3 regions of the Paenibacillus thiaminolyticus genome follow, and region 2 is predicted to be linked to each of the others. Evidence: a T-box and tRNA genes for the amino acid it is inferred to sense, from the RefSeq annotation. Region 2 holds a T-box; the other regions hold tRNA genes.
What was found. A T-box is a leader RNA that pairs with one kind of tRNA and senses whether it is charged. The one in region 2 lies ahead of argS (arginine--tRNA ligase), so its partner is inferred to be a tRNA-Arg.
Positions count from the first base shown of each region.

Region 1 (4,863 bases), 2.3 Mb from region 2:
CCTTTCAAGTGCATTTCAGCTTTGTCTTTCGCTGTGAAGATACCTGTCGATTCAACAACGATTTCAACGCCGTTAGCGCCCCATGGCAGGTTCTCAGGGTTGCGCTCAGCGAAGACTTTCACTTCTTTGCCGTTAACGATGAGCGCGCCTTCTTTGGCTTCTACCGTAGCGTCCAGTTTGCCGTGAGTCGTGTCATATTTCAACAGATGAGCCAGAGTTTTGACGTCTGTCAGATCGTTGATTGCGACAATTTCGACTTCCGGATTGCCCAGAGCTGCACGGAACACGTTACGACCAATTCGACCAAAGCCGTTAATACCCACTTTCACCATGATGATTCCTCCCATTTCCTAAGTAGATTGATTTTTATTGCTCAAGACGGCCCGTAGGCACATCGAGACCACTATGCTTCAATACTTCAACCGCTGCCGCTTCATCAATGACCAGAATGTCTTCATGCCCGTGGCGCAGCACGGCTGCAATGGCTTCGCCCTTGCTCTTCCCGCCTGCGACGGCGATTACCACTTCGGTACGCGTAATGTCCTCCAGGCGCAAGCCCAGAGACAACATCGTATGTACGACGCGGCCATCCCGGTCGAAGTAATACCCTAGCGCTTCGGCGACAGCTCTCTTGCGCTTCAATTCTTCCCGTGTGGCTTCGTCTACCTTCCGGCGCGCAGCCATCACTTGGGCGTCTCCGATGCCGTGCACGACGATGCGCGCTTGCCGGATAACCCGCAGAATCTCCTGAATATTGGGCTCTTGCTTCAACGATTGGTACGCTTCTTCGCTCAATTGATCGGGTACATGAAGCAGTCGGTATTGAGCTCCTACGCGCTTAGCCATCGTCGAGGCAATCGTATTCGCCTGGTATTCCAGACTCTCTCCCAATCCCCCTCGGGCCGGTACGAACCAGTTGCCCTTCCATGGTGTGGCGCTCGTCAATTGATCTGCCACCGCAGCCAATGTGGAGCCGCCGGTCACCGCGACAACATCTTCCTTGCCCATGACGCTGCTGAGAGCGCTGCATACTGCCGTGCCCAATTCATCCTTCACGGCAGGCGACACATCCGAATCGCCAGGCACGACGATGACCTGAGTCAGTCCGAAGGCCTGACGGATGCTCTCCTCCAGATGGCGCATGCCGAGCAGTTCGCCCATCAAGGGCTCCAACTGGCGGACAAGCTGCCTGCCTTCCTCGCTGATGCGCATGCCCATGCTGTCGATCTCGATCAGGCCCTGCGCCTTCAGCAGGTCCGTCTCCGCCCGCAGCACGCGCTCGGTCATCTGCAATGACGTCGCGAGCGTCCTCCTGCCAATACAGTCGGACAACATGATCTGATGCAGGATGGTGTAACGCTTCTTCAACAGTTCGATGAGTTCGGGCAGCAGTCGCTTCTGTAATTGTAACCAATCACGCATTTCTCTCCACTCCTGCTCCGTAACCAACCATTGGACCAAAAACGTCCCATCGCAACGATTTGTGTCCCACCATTATTCTAGCGAATAATCGAGCAACTTGCAAGTATCCCGCCTCTATAATGGGCAAGGAAAGAATAACTTATTCATTGTATTGCCCAGCAGACGGCTGATTATATCTCCGCTATCGTATCCTTACCCATATATAGCTCTTTTTGGACAAGGTAAGAGTCCGGCTTCGGCCGGGAAACCGCATAGATTCGGGAATGGCCTTTACGAAAAATCAATGGTGGTGTAAAATGAATGACAGTCAGTCATCCTGTTTTCCGGCCAATCATTACTTCGTCTGGCGTGCAAAGCACATCCTTGATTCGCTGGCTGGATGAACCGCGCCGCCGGGAAGAAGAATTATGTTACATCATCACGCGTTCCGTGCAGCACACCATTCTCACGCATGAATGTCCTGCTGCATTGGCATTGTAAGACAAGAGGAGGTTTTATTATGGCTTGGCTGCTTGTGCTTGTCGCCGCCTTAATGGAGATTGTGTGGGCTTCCGGCCTGAAGTACGCATCAACGACATGGGAATGGATCGGCGTTATCATACTCATTACAGTCAGCTACCTATTGCTTATCCAATCCTATCGGAGGCTGAACGTCGCTATCGCATATACCGTGTTCGTCGGCATCGGCACGATCGGCACCTATGTGGCCAGCATCTATCTGGGTGAAGCGTTCAACGGGTTGCAAATAACGTTCCTGCTCGTGCTGCTGACCGGCATTATCGGCATGAAGCTGTCGACCCCGAACCGCGAGGAGTGCGGGAACCGTGAAGGGAGTGAGTCCTAATGGCCTGGTTTTATTTAATCTTGTCCGGTCTGGAGGAGATCATTTCGGTCGTCGCCATGAAGTATGCTTATGGCTTCAAGAAGAAGACGCCGCTTGTCATTATCACGCTCGGGCTCGTCGCCTCCATTTATTTGCTGACCCACGCGATGAGCGTCATCCCTGCCGGGGTCGCGTATGCGGTCTGGGCCGGTGTCGGTGCCGTCGGGATTACGCTCGTCAGCTTGTTCTGGTTCAAGGAGCACTATACCCGGAAGCAATTCTTTTTCCTGGCGTTGATCGTCGTCGGTATTATCGGACTCCGCCTGACAACCTGAGCGTAGTTCTGGTGTTCGCTGCCCGTCTTTATCGGGTCTTATTCATTTCATTTATTTTACTCTTGCATTCCGGTGGCCTATCCACTATAATAAATTTTGCGTCTTCTGATTGTGCGCCCGTGGTCCAATGGATATGACGTAGGCCTCCGGAGCCTGAGATCAAGGTTCGATTCCTTGCGGGCGCGCCAATAAGCATCTTGATGATGCCTTTGATATGAAGCGACATATTTTAACGAATAGCCTACAGACATTCAGAACATCTCGAACCGCTCCTTCCGCATAGGGAGCCGGGGACGGATGTTTTTTCGTTTTTGCTGTAAAAAGAGAGACGGCCAAGCGGCCGTCTTTTTTTAGATCTCCGGGCCGAATTCCTTCACTGGATCCGGCTTCTCTTGCATGCAGCCCCGTTTCTCCGGCCTACTGCCTATCGAACACAAACCGCCAGCTGTCCTCATGAATCGGCCGCTTTGCCGTCAGGCGTACCCGATAGATCGTGCCGCCCCATGCGCCACATAGCCGCTCGTCCTCCAGCTCGATCAGCTCCACCCGGGTATTCCACAGCGTCTCGTCATACGACATGCAGGCCTTCGGGGCCCCGGCTTCGTCGACCAAAACTATCCGGCCGGACTCGAAGCGCGGCTCATAGACGCACATCCAGTTCAGCGCCACGTCGCTGCTCGGCGCCTCCAGCTGCACCGTCTCTTCTACAATGATGCGGGAAGCGGATCCACCCTCGCCTTGCCCGCTCCCCCCTGGCTTCTCCCGCAGCAGCGTGAAGGTACGTGTCCATTGGCAAATGCCGGACGCGGCAGGATAGGCCGGGGCAATGTCAACCGTCAGGCGCGATAGGCCGTCTTCCGCTTCATGACGGACTTCACCCGACCGGAAAGTGCGCCCAGGCGCTTGCTCTGCCCCGTTCACCGTCGGGACGTTGTGATATCCGGACTGCATCGTCCAGATCGAATACCGTTCCGGGCTGAACGTCTTCGCCGTGTAGGTGCCGACGCCAGCGTCGATCCACAACGGGCATTGATCGGCATAGACGATGAAGCTGCCGATGTCATTATGGTTGTGGCTCTCGTCGTTATGGCCGCCCTTCGCGGCCAGGAACCAGCCGCGGCCGTCGCCCCGCTCCCGCGCCACCATCACTTCCACGCCCGGCATCCAGCGGTCGAGCGGCAGCGCCGGAGGCTCCGCCGCAGGCCCTTCCATATCCGGAAGCGCGAACAGGTCGAAGAGCATCCGCTGCAGGCTTGGAATCTCCTCGCCCTCCCAATAGCGATGCCCTCCCTGCCGGCGGTAGACATGCCGCCCGAAGGCCTCCAGCCGGGCATCTCCGACCGCCTGGCCGAAGCGGGCGATCAGGCCGGCAGGCACGGTGATTCTCGCCGCCGAATCGGCGAAGTTGACATACGCATCCCCGCCGATATGCATATGGAGAATATAAGCGGCCATATTCCGGATTTTCGGCTCATGGAATACATCAATCGCACCGTCCGTGGCGCCATGCAGGAGCTGCAGGGCATCATACAGCGAAGCGGCGGCCCGCACCCAATAAGCAGGCCCTTCATCACACCCGCCATCCTCTTCATAGGAAGCGATGAACCGGTCGAGGCTGCGAAGCGCCTTGTGGACGAGCGCAGCACGGCGCTCCGCCTTCTCCTCGGCGAGCAGCAGCACGGACAGGCAGTTGGCATTGCACCATGGATTCCAGTTGTTGATGAGGAGATCCGGCTGGAACGACATCCACCAGTAGCCGTCCTCCCGCTCGTACGAATCGAGGATGCGCGTCTGCAGTTCCCGGCGAAGGCGCTTGCCCAGCGGGGGACAATGGTCATCCAGCGCATCTCGGAGCACATAGTACGACCAAGCCAGCATGGCTGCCGTCTCTCCGGCGCCGAGATCGATGACCGGCCGATCGATATCGGGAAGCGATTTGCTCTTCACGCGGCTGACCCCGTTGAGATGAGCCGGCCAGCACCAGGTACTCTCCTCGCACATCGCCCAGATACCGTTCACGATATCATCCAGGAAGCGCCCCTCATATTCCATGCATTCGGCCAGTACGAGACGGGCCAATGCCTTGCGGCGCGCGAAATAGGGCTCCTGGTACCGGGTCCGGTTCCCCGTCCGGACATAATCCATATACAAGGTGGCTGGCAGCGCTGGCCACTCCATGCCGAGACAAGCCTCTGCCTCGCGAATCCAGAACGACCGGACTCCATCGTCCAACGCCACCCAAGCGTCCCGCCGCGCAGCGGCCGGTACCGGTTCATAGACAGG
Region 1 covers NZ_CP041405.1:4,054,775-4,059,637, reverse strand. Annotated here, with positions in the region: gene gap (type I glyceraldehyde-3-phosphate dehydrogenase) at 1-335, opposite strand, end outside; gene FLT43_RS18100 (sugar-binding transcriptional regulator) at 367-1,422, opposite strand; gene FLT43_RS18095 (DMT family transporter) at 1,922-2,266, shown strand; gene FLT43_RS18090 (DMT family transporter) at 2,266-2,580, shown strand; tRNA gene FLT43_RS18085 (tRNA-Arg) at 2,694-2,768, shown strand; gene FLT43_RS18080 (heparinase II/III domain-containing protein) at 2,998-4,863, opposite strand, start outside.
Region 1: it has a tRNA-Arg gene. The T-box ahead of argS (arginine--tRNA ligase) is inferred to sense a tRNA for this amino acid. The anticodon was not compared.

Region 2 (4,863 bases):
GCTCAGGCATCTATTCAAGGAGCAGCGACTCCCGGATTCCCAGGCCGCTTCCGTAATTCCGCCTCTAGACGTCAAATCACCCGCCCCCTCACGGGATAGCGGGTGATTCATGGAAGTAACTTCATGCAGGCAGTAAATCAAGCCATGCAATCTCCTGTTCGGTTAGCGACAGCCGTGCTGCCGCAAAGCAGGACTCCAGCTCCTTGCGGTTGCGGGCGCCGATAATGGCTCCCGTCGGGAACGGCTGATGCAGGACGTAGGCCAGGGCAATCTGTATCGTCTCTACTCCTTTGCTCGCGGCGAACTTGCTGGCCCGATCGTAACGTTCCCAGTTGGCGTCATTGTAGAAGACGCGCACCAGATCCGGGTCCAGGCAATCTTCTCTCGTGTAACGGCCCGTGAATGTCCAGCATCTTCATTCGGTCTCCTCCTCCCTGTCCGTCACATATCGTGAATGGCAACCCGCCGCCGCTCTCGGGCGGAGGCCAAGCAGGCGTCGACCGCCCCCGTCCCGGAAGCGCGGATGCCGGGGATGACGGCGCGCATCGCAATGCTGGCGCACCCGAGTATGCCCCAACGCAGTTTGTCGGTCATGATTGTCATTCCTCCATCCATATCATGGTTATGAAATCATGATGACTAAATCAGTGTTTAGCTGTTATAGGGGATGGTCTGCCCAAAATCTATAAAAGCGTTTTCATCTGTATGTAATGATTTGAAACGGAAAAAATCGATTTATGCATAATTTCTCATGTATGCGCAACACTAACCAAGTATGCAACAATTAACAACACCGAGGAGGCAATAACGATGTACAATACATCCATCTCATCTCAAATCAATCAATGCGAGCAAATCATTGCTCAAATGATGCGCCAAACGCAGCAAGCATCGCAAATGTACCAACAGCTGATGCAGCAGGAGCAGCAAAACGCTTCCCGTCTGGAAGAACTGGCTCAGCGCGAGCGCCAAGCGGTACAAATTATCCAGACGGCGCTGCAAGGCCATCAGACGGCAATGCAGCAAATGCAGCATGTGACCCAACTCTGCCAGCAAATGGAGCAATCGATGCAAAGCGTCAGCAACCTTAGCTATGTTCAGCCGTCCCACGCGGCGACATCCTATACGAATCGCGCCTACTAATGCCGGTTCGCCGCATCAATCGGGCCGCTCCTCGGTGAGGAAGCGGCCCGTAATTCACAGCGTCCCAAGCGCTAAATTCGTGCGGGCGTCTGAATTCCGATAATGTGGAGCCCTTGACGGAGGATGCGGGAGACGGCGGCGGTCAGCGCCAGCTTCGCTCTTCTCGCTTCCGGATCAGCCACCAGAATCGGCTCATTGTGATAGAAACGGTTGAACTGCTTCGCCACTTCCAGCAGCATGCGTACGAACAGCGAAGGCTCATTGTGCTGGACGGCGGCTGCTACCGTTTCCTCGAACAGAGACAGTGTCTTCACACAGGCCCATGCTTCCGGGCCGGACAGGTGCAGGCCCTGAAGCGGCGCAGAGGCTGCTTCGTCAGCATCCTGTGCACCGTCCTGTGCACCCGTTCCGTTCATCTCCTGCCCCTTCTCCAACAAACGCAGTGTGCGGGCGTACGTGTACTGCATATAAGGGGCGGTCTCCCCTTCGAAGCGCAGCGCCTCGTCCAGCTGGAAGTCCACACTCAGCATCCGGCTGTTCTTCACGTCGCCGAACACGATCGCTCCAACACCGATCGCCTCCGCGATGCTCTTTTTGTCCGGAGACTGCGGGTTCTTCTCCTCGACGATCGCCATCGCCTTGCCGACCGCCTCATTCAGCACTTCATCCAGAAAGACAACCTTGCCTCTTCGCGTCGACATCTTCTTGCCGTTGAAGGTCATTAAGCCGAAAGCGACATGCTCGCAATCCTCCGCCCAGGCATACCCCATCTTACGAAGCACCGCATACACTTGGCGGAAATGAAGCTGCTGCTCTGCACCGACCACATACAGCAGCTTGTCGGCGCCCATCACTTCCTTCCGGTAGATCGCCGTAGCCAGATCGCGTGTCGGATAGATGGTCGTGCCGTTCGATTTCAGAATAAGACAAGGGGGCATACCTTCCTCATCAAGACGGACGACCATGGCGCCATCGCTCTCTTCCAGCAGGTTCAGTTCCGTCAGCCGCTCTACGACCGCCCCCATCTTGTCATTGTAAAAGCTCTCGCCGAGCACATGATCGAACTGAACGCCCAGCCGCTCATACACCCGGTTGAATTCCTCCATGCTCACATCGACAAAATACGACCATAAGGCCTGCGTCTCCGCATCTCCCTGCTCCAGCTTGCGGAACCATTCGCGCGCCTCGTCCTCCAGTTCCGGCTGCTGCTCCGCTTCCTCATGGAACTTCACATACAGCTTCAGACTCTCTTCAATCGGCTGGCGGCGGAGCGCCTCTTCATCACCCCAATGCTTGTAGGCCGCGATCAGCTTGCCGAATTGGGTGCCCCAATCACCGAGATGATTCACCTTTTCCACCTCATACCCGGCCTGCTTATACAGATTGGCCAGCGCGTTGCCGATAACGGTGGAACGCAAATGCCCGATGCCGAACGGCTTCGCGATATTCGGGGACGACATGTCAATGACGACTCGCTTGCCGGATCCGGTCTGCAAGCGTCCATAATCGGGCTGGAGCATGCGCTCGAGCAGCTTCGGCACCTGCGCGGCCGGATCGAAGTACAGATTGACATATCCGCCAGCCGCTTCGGCGCGGACGCCGTCCCCGCCCTGCTCGTTCACCTGCGTAGCGATCGCGGCCGCAATCTGGTGCGGGGCTTGTCTCCGCTGCTTCGCCAACGGAAAGCAAGGATACGCATAATCGCCCAGTTCCGGCTTCGGCGGCAGCTCCAGACTGCGCAGCAGCTCCTCCATCGGCAATTGCACGAAGGGTTGCAGCAGCTCGGCTGTATCGTGTTTTAACATGACAACAACCTCCATTACATTTTCATGAAAATAGAAAAAGCCCCCGTCTGCAAAGAGACGGAGGCATTGGATCCGTGGTACCACTCTCATTGAACCGGGCATGCTGATGCCTGATTCCCCTTATTCCCGAATAACGGCTGCGCCGGAATGCCCTACTTCCCGCCTCTCCGCTACATTGCGCGGCGGCTTCGGTTCAGGCCTTCAACTCCCGGGTCCGCTTCCCTGACGCTGCCGTGCCGGCTTCCACCTGTTCCGGCTCTCTGCTGACGGCTGTACGTTCGGTACTCTCCCGATCATCGTCTTCTGATATGCGGTTAATGTCGTACATTATATCGTGCGCGAGCCGAGAAAGCAACAGTTCCATTCACATATGGGCGGGACAGGGGCATTCCGTCCCGTTATCGTCCGGCCGACGGCTTCAATTCCAGCAGCGCAAGAGGTCTTCGCGTCGTAATCGCATCGACACCCATACCGATATATCGCTTCAATTCATCTGCCGCGTTCACCGTATACACCCAGACCGCCAATTGACGCTCATGCGCCGCTTCCACCAGCTCCCTGCGGCATGTCCGGTAATCCATGTTCAATCCGTAGGCGCCGTATTGCAGCGCTTCGTCGCATATCCGCTGCGCGAACGCCCCATAATCGGCGATATCCGCTTCGCTTAACTCATCCGGCGTATTGTATACGACGCGGATCCCTTTATAATTGCCTGCAATCCCTGTGCTGCACCCCGTTACGAACACCTGATTCTCCATGCCGTGCCGGAGAACGCATTCCATCGCAGGAGCCACCGTTTCCTCATTTTTGATATCCAGATTGAGCTTGATGCTCTGCTGCTCGGCGATGTCGAAAATGTGGTCGAGCTTCACGATATCCCGATGTTCATAGACAGGGCTTAATTGAATCCGGTTCTCCACCCGGTTCAATTGCTCATACGTATACTGGCGCAGCAACGGGGACGCGTCGTGCAGCAGAACGGCGGTGCCGTCCGCGGCCGCCCTCAGATCAATCTCGACGATATCGGCACCCGATTGCACACCTTCCCAGAAGGACTCCAGCGTATTGTCCGGAGCCGCTCCTCCCCCGGTATGCGCGCCAACCATAGGAAATTTTCGTGTCACGGATGTCCCTCCCTTTTAGTGCCGAGTCACGCGGGCAATGATCTGCTCCAGATTCATCTCAAGGAGCGACTGCAGCCGCAAATCGGCTTGCTCAAACGTAAATCCTTGTGTGAGCGCATTCGGCACCATAACGCAATAGACGCCCGCGGCTTTGGCGGCCTGGAGCCCGAACAACGAATCCTCGAACGTGATCGCCTCCTGCGGCTGGATGCTCAGTCCGGCTAGGGCCTCGCGATAGATTTGGGGATCCGGCTTGGAGCGGATCACGTCCTCCTTCGTGCGAATGCAATCGAAATAATCCAGAAGCCCGTACTTCTTCACATAGCCGACGGCCCAATCATAATGGGCGCTGGTCGCCAATCCGATCCGCAGGCCGCGCCGCTTGCCCTCCTCCAGCTTCTCAACGACGCCCGGCAACAAGTCTGCCGTGGCGATTATGCCGCGAAAGACTTCTCCGTGGCGGGACTGAATCTCGTCGTGATCAAGCGGAGTACCGATCACCTGTTCCAAATGGCGGCAAGCGCGCTGCACCGAGTCGGTCGATCCCGTCCATTGACTCCATACGTCCAGGGGCATCTCATAATCATATTGCCTGCATATTTCTTGAAAAGCGATAAATTCGGTCGTTTCCGTATCCAGAATAAGTCCGTCAAAATCAAACAAGATTGCTTTAATCACCGCTTCTCCCCACCTGTCTCTCCCTCTCGTGAACGAGCTTTACTATAACGAGCTTTGCTGTGAACAAATTTTACGACAAGCACGAACGCTCCGCCACAAATTCGGCCAGCAAG
Region 2 covers NZ_CP041405.1:6,377,404-6,382,266, reverse strand. Annotated here, with positions in the region: partial or broken gene FLT43_RS28085 (aldo/keto reductase) at 122-403, opposite strand; gene FLT43_RS29535 (hypothetical protein) at 442-594, opposite strand; gene FLT43_RS28080 (hypothetical protein) at 811-1,143, shown strand; gene argS (arginine--tRNA ligase) at 1,215-2,948, opposite strand; T-box leader at 2,999-3,254, opposite strand; gene FLT43_RS28070 (glycerophosphodiester phosphodiesterase) at 3,347-4,072, opposite strand; gene FLT43_RS28065 (HAD family hydrolase) at 4,088-4,750, opposite strand; gene FLT43_RS28060 (leucyl aminopeptidase family protein) at 4,821-4,863, opposite strand, start outside.

Region 3 (4,863 bases), 960 kb from region 2:
GTGCCATTATATGTTTTTCCCCGGCTGTCATAGAGACGGGGCCGCCGGATGGAATTCCCCCGCCTCATCGCCGGTTCAGGTGTCCTGCTCCCCGCTCAGCGAACGCGTAATTGCCCGCAGCGCCCGCTCATAGCTTATCCGCAGCTCCCCGGTCAGTCCGTAGATCGTCTTAACCTCCGCTTCCTCCTCTTCGATATGGAGCAGCCGGGCGACGATCCGGTGCAGGGCGGCCGCCCACGCATCCGCTTCCCGTTCATCCCCTTCGCAGAGACGGCGGTACATCGAAGTGCCGTATATCAACTTAAGGAACTGCTGCCACATCTCGGATGCGAAGTAGGCTAGCGACGGCTCCCGCACCGCCGCGGATTCGTTCACCCGCTCCGCCGGGGCGACCGCATTCGGAGGAAAGGACTCCAAATCAAGCGGTGTCGCTTCGAGGTCGACGATGACACGCTCCTGGCCGCGGTTAAAAAATACCTCTCCTTCGATTCCCCGACGCTTCAGCGTCTGCAAAATGCCGAATTGCAAGAGCGGATGCAGCGGCTCATGCTCCAGCATTCGAATCAACGAAGGATCGATAGAATCATCCTCGGCTGCCGCCAGCTGCTCCAGGACAAGGAGCTTGCGATCATCCATGTCACCTTCGGTCAGCGAGGCAAGCAGCCTTGCGATATATTGACTGTCTGCTTGAAGCTTCTGATGGATCTGCTGCTTCAACATATCCTGTTCCGTATCTCCGCTGTCCTCGGCTTCCTCGGTCCAAGGCTCCGACTCCGGGAAGCCTTCTTCAGCGGTCCGCTCTGCTTCCGGGAACGCCGTTATTAACCATTGCATCAGCGCGTTCCATTCCGCTCTAATCTGATCGTCCTCTCCTCCGCATTGCAGCAGGAAGCGGAGGAGCGCGATCGCTTCTCCGTAACGCTCGGACTCCAGCATGCGTGTCAATTCGATTTGGTAATAATCATGCGTTTTCGGAAACAGAACGACATTGTTTTTTTCCGGCAGGATCTGATCGTCCGTCATGCAAGCACCTTCTTTCTATATCAAGCCGACTACTGTAGCCATCCATCGATTCTATGTATGATTTGCGCGGGATGCGGGAGCGGCGGCATCCGTGACGCCGATAAGCCATTATACCATATCGCCGTGCAGTTCTCCCCCTGCGAATCATGGGGATAGGCCGGATAGCCCCGGACCCTCTATTCAGACTTCCCCTTCCCGTTTCCCTTTATGAACAGCCTGTTCAATTCGGTTGGCGGCAAAACCTAAATTATTTCTTTTAGACGGATTTGTAATATACCCGATAGTACGACGTATCGTTTTTCATCCGTGTCATCCGTGCTCCACTTTTGTACTAAATTGCCGAATCCATTTTCTTTTTTGAGAATAGTATACTTAAAGGAGATAGTCCCCCCAACATTCATGAGGTAAAAGAGATGAATCAGTTTTGGATCTTCGTTTCTGATTGCTTACTGAGAAATATTGTAATAAATGTATAGGCAGCAATTAGGCAGCAATTTTTTTAATTTTACCGTTGCAAGATCAGTGAATTTTTGATACAATCATCATTGTTGCAAAAACAGTTTATCTCTCTTGTCCCAGTAGCTCAGCTGGATAGAGCAACGGCCTTCTAAGCCGTCGGTCGGGGGTTCGAATCCCTCCTGGGACGCCATGTTTTCCTTCTAAACAAGATTGATATTTGAGCATAACGCCCATAAACCTTGGTACAATAAGGTTTATGGGCGTTTTTATATTCTTCCTCACTTTCAAAGTTCGCGATAAATAAAGTTAGAACCCAAAATCATTTTACACATTTTTTACACAAGAAATATCGTCGAGATACCAGGGGCTTATCTATTTCCGAATGCATCGTAAATGGGCCATTTCATTTACTTAGGATGAACACAGCATTGCTCCCGAGATGCATTTACTATTCTTAGCAAATGCAGTAAGGTGGGATTGAATTGCCTCGGTACGTAATTATTAACGCAGACGACTTCGGTCTGTCGTGCAGCATTAATCGTGGTATTATGGAAGCACATCGTTTCGGAACAGTAAGCAGCGCTTCTTTAATGGTCAATACCCTTGGTTTCCTAGAAGCCGTTTCATTGGCGAAATCTACTCCGTCATTAGGAGTGGGATTGCATTTCAACTTAACATATGGAACACCTGCGACGAATCCTCTTCTTGTTCCCTCACTTGTTGGGACTGGAGGCTCCTTTCACGGGAATCACGCGGAATGGACATATCGAGATATCGCACATTATGGCCAATTCCCAGCCATCCGCTCCGTCCTGACTCTCGGTCGGTAGCAGAGGCTGATACGTCAGGAAAGGCAAGAAACCATAATAGGTATGTCCTTATTAACTGGTTATGATACTGGTCCAATCATTTGAAGTACTTTCTCATATTGTATTTTAAGAAAGGGGGGTGGGTTGAATGAGACATCATCGGAGAAAAATAATCACTGTTGTTCTTCACCGTGGTCAAAGAGTATTGGTGGAGTGCAAAAGACGTAAAAGACATTGTTGTGAAAGACATTTTTGATAATTACTCATTTTTGTGGAGCGCCCGTCTAACCATGCTCCACCCCGTGTATACCTGTAAGAAAAGGCCTCGGACTAATCCGAGGCCTTTGCCGTTTATGTTTGATTTGCAACAAAAAAAGAGCCCCACCAGCAATATGCCAGCAGTGCTCCTTTTCACCGCGGCGAAACTTTTGTGTTAGTTTCCCTCCTGCTTTAGTACAAGCATTTAAAGCACTCTCTCATATTGTAATATTAGGAAAGGAGGTGGCTTGAATGAGCCGTCGTCGTAGAGCAATCACTGTTATTCTTCACCGTGGTCAAAAAGTATTGGTAGAGTGCAGACGGAGAAGACGTCGTTTCTAACTACTCCTATTGTCGTCGAACCATGCCCCCGTGTATACCCGTAAGAAAAAAGCCTCGGAATAATCCCGGGGCTTTTCCCGTATATGTTTGATTTGCAGAAAAAAGAGCCCCCCAGCATAACGCCAGCAGAGCTCCTTTTCACCGGTTCCTCCGGATTTGTAAACATTATGCCAAATAAAATAGCCCTGCTGAAGAGGCAGGGCATGTAATGAAGCTGCTCCATGAGTATAAATGCAGGTTCTTGCCAGTAATCTTACTAGAAGATAAATGCACGAGAAACAATTACAAGCAAGATAAACAGAACCAAGATTACACCAACTGAAGTAAAGCATCCGAATCCACATGAGAAGCCTCCAATACCCCCAACAGCACCGCTCATAAGCCAACCTCCTCTCTTCTAGGTACTCATATGATATGAAATGAGCCGGGTTTTGACTTGGCTTGGACCCATTAAGAGAAAATTAGGCTTTGTCTGATAAACTCCGACCATCTCGGCAGTATCCGGCTCGAACATGCCTTCCCACTCCAATGGCGATGTGACACAACACAGTTGATCGGTATGCAGTGCCTGCTTGGCCAGCATTGCGATCAGCTCCGCCGCCCTCTGCCATGCCTTCGGTTCGTCCATTCCTTGGTATATGCAGAGCTCAATCCCGATTGATGGCGTATTGCCGGGCCCGCTATCGTCGCCGGCATGCCATCCCTGCTCGTCGTCCCGCAGGTGCTGATAGATCTCACGGTTCCAGCGGGCAGCCGTCCAGACTTTCAAATGACTCATATTTGATTCCCTATAAGTGAAATAGCCCCCACGCTGCCGTGAGGGCATAATAAAAGCGCCTGCTCATAGCACGGCGCTTACTTCTGCGGGAACTCTTTCCCAGTAAGCTTTTCTTACTCTTCCGGGGTAATCTCACCGAAAGGATTGGCCTCCGTCTTCACGGATGCGCATAACCCCTCTGCATCGATCCACTGGCATTCAAAAGCGAGCTTCCAGAAATTCATGCTGTTTGTCCTCCCTTCAACGAATTATTTCAAGCTTGGCCTTCGTCAACTCAGCACCCAAGCTGTCGACCGTCTGCTTTTGCTGCAAGGTCGGTTATCATTGCTTCTTTCATGTCGCGCCTCCTTTATTGTTCGGCTTGAAACGAGATGACATCCAACCATAATATGTCTGCCGTTTCGCCGTTGTTTGATACTACAAGGACCTTACCGTTGGGGTATATCATGGCTCTCGACAAACTATATACGCCCGTTCCCGAATCACAATACCGCTGCCGACCTAAACCGTGTTGGAGCCTGCCGTTAGCATCGCGTCCATATCGTAATTCCGAACGGGTTCGACGGTTGACTTCGCCTTTAGGTAGTGGAGGCGGTATGGTTGCCAAGCCCGCCTTACACTGTAATGCGTCGTATTAGCTGTGCTTGGGAGTGTATTCGGCGTACCAGAGCCATTATAACCACCTTCATAACTGTTACCGTCGCTTCGTAGTCGCCCTCCGGAAATGCGGGTAATAGAATGATGCAGGGCCGCGCACACTACGCGTACGAATGAACGGATTCCGAGAGGAGGGAGTTTCCTTGTCGACACGCTATATATTAGCTTCTCTAAGCTATTTCAGCATCTTTTTTGCCGGGGTGATCCTGCCGCTCATCATCATGCTTGTAACCAATGATGAGTATGTGAGAAGGCATGCGGGGCGGGCACTTGTTTCGCATATTTTGCCGTACTTCTTTGTAGTCGTAGGGTTATTCAGCTTATTTGCGGTACATCCGTTTTTCAGTATCGGGATCATTTTGCTCCTGGGCGCGATCGCGCTGATTCTCGTCGTCTGGAATGTATATATGGGGATACGCGTACTGCGCGATGGCCGTGTTTTCTAATGGACACCTGCCGAGGAAATGGACGCCCGGATCCGCACGCCTTGCCTGCCGGGTCCGGGCGCACGTGATCCTTATTCGTAGCCGGATTTTC
Region 3 covers NZ_CP041405.1:5,418,772-5,423,634, reverse strand. Annotated here, with positions in the region: gene FLT43_RS24050 (hypothetical protein) at 76-1,023, opposite strand; tRNA gene FLT43_RS24045 (tRNA-Arg) at 1,596-1,672, shown strand; gene FLT43_RS24040 (ChbG/HpnK family deacetylase) at 1,965-2,312, shown strand; gene FLT43_RS30305 (YjcZ family sporulation protein) at 3,148-3,270, opposite strand; gene FLT43_RS24035 (peptidoglycan recognition protein family protein) at 3,289-3,669, opposite strand; gene FLT43_RS24030 (XkdX family protein) at 3,783-3,893, opposite strand; gene FLT43_RS24025 (magnetosome magnetite crystal formation protein family) at 4,470-4,772, shown strand; gene FLT43_RS29485 (hypothetical protein) at 4,844-4,863, opposite strand, start outside.
Region 3: it has a tRNA-Arg gene. The T-box ahead of argS (arginine--tRNA ligase) is inferred to sense a tRNA for this amino acid. The anticodon was not compared.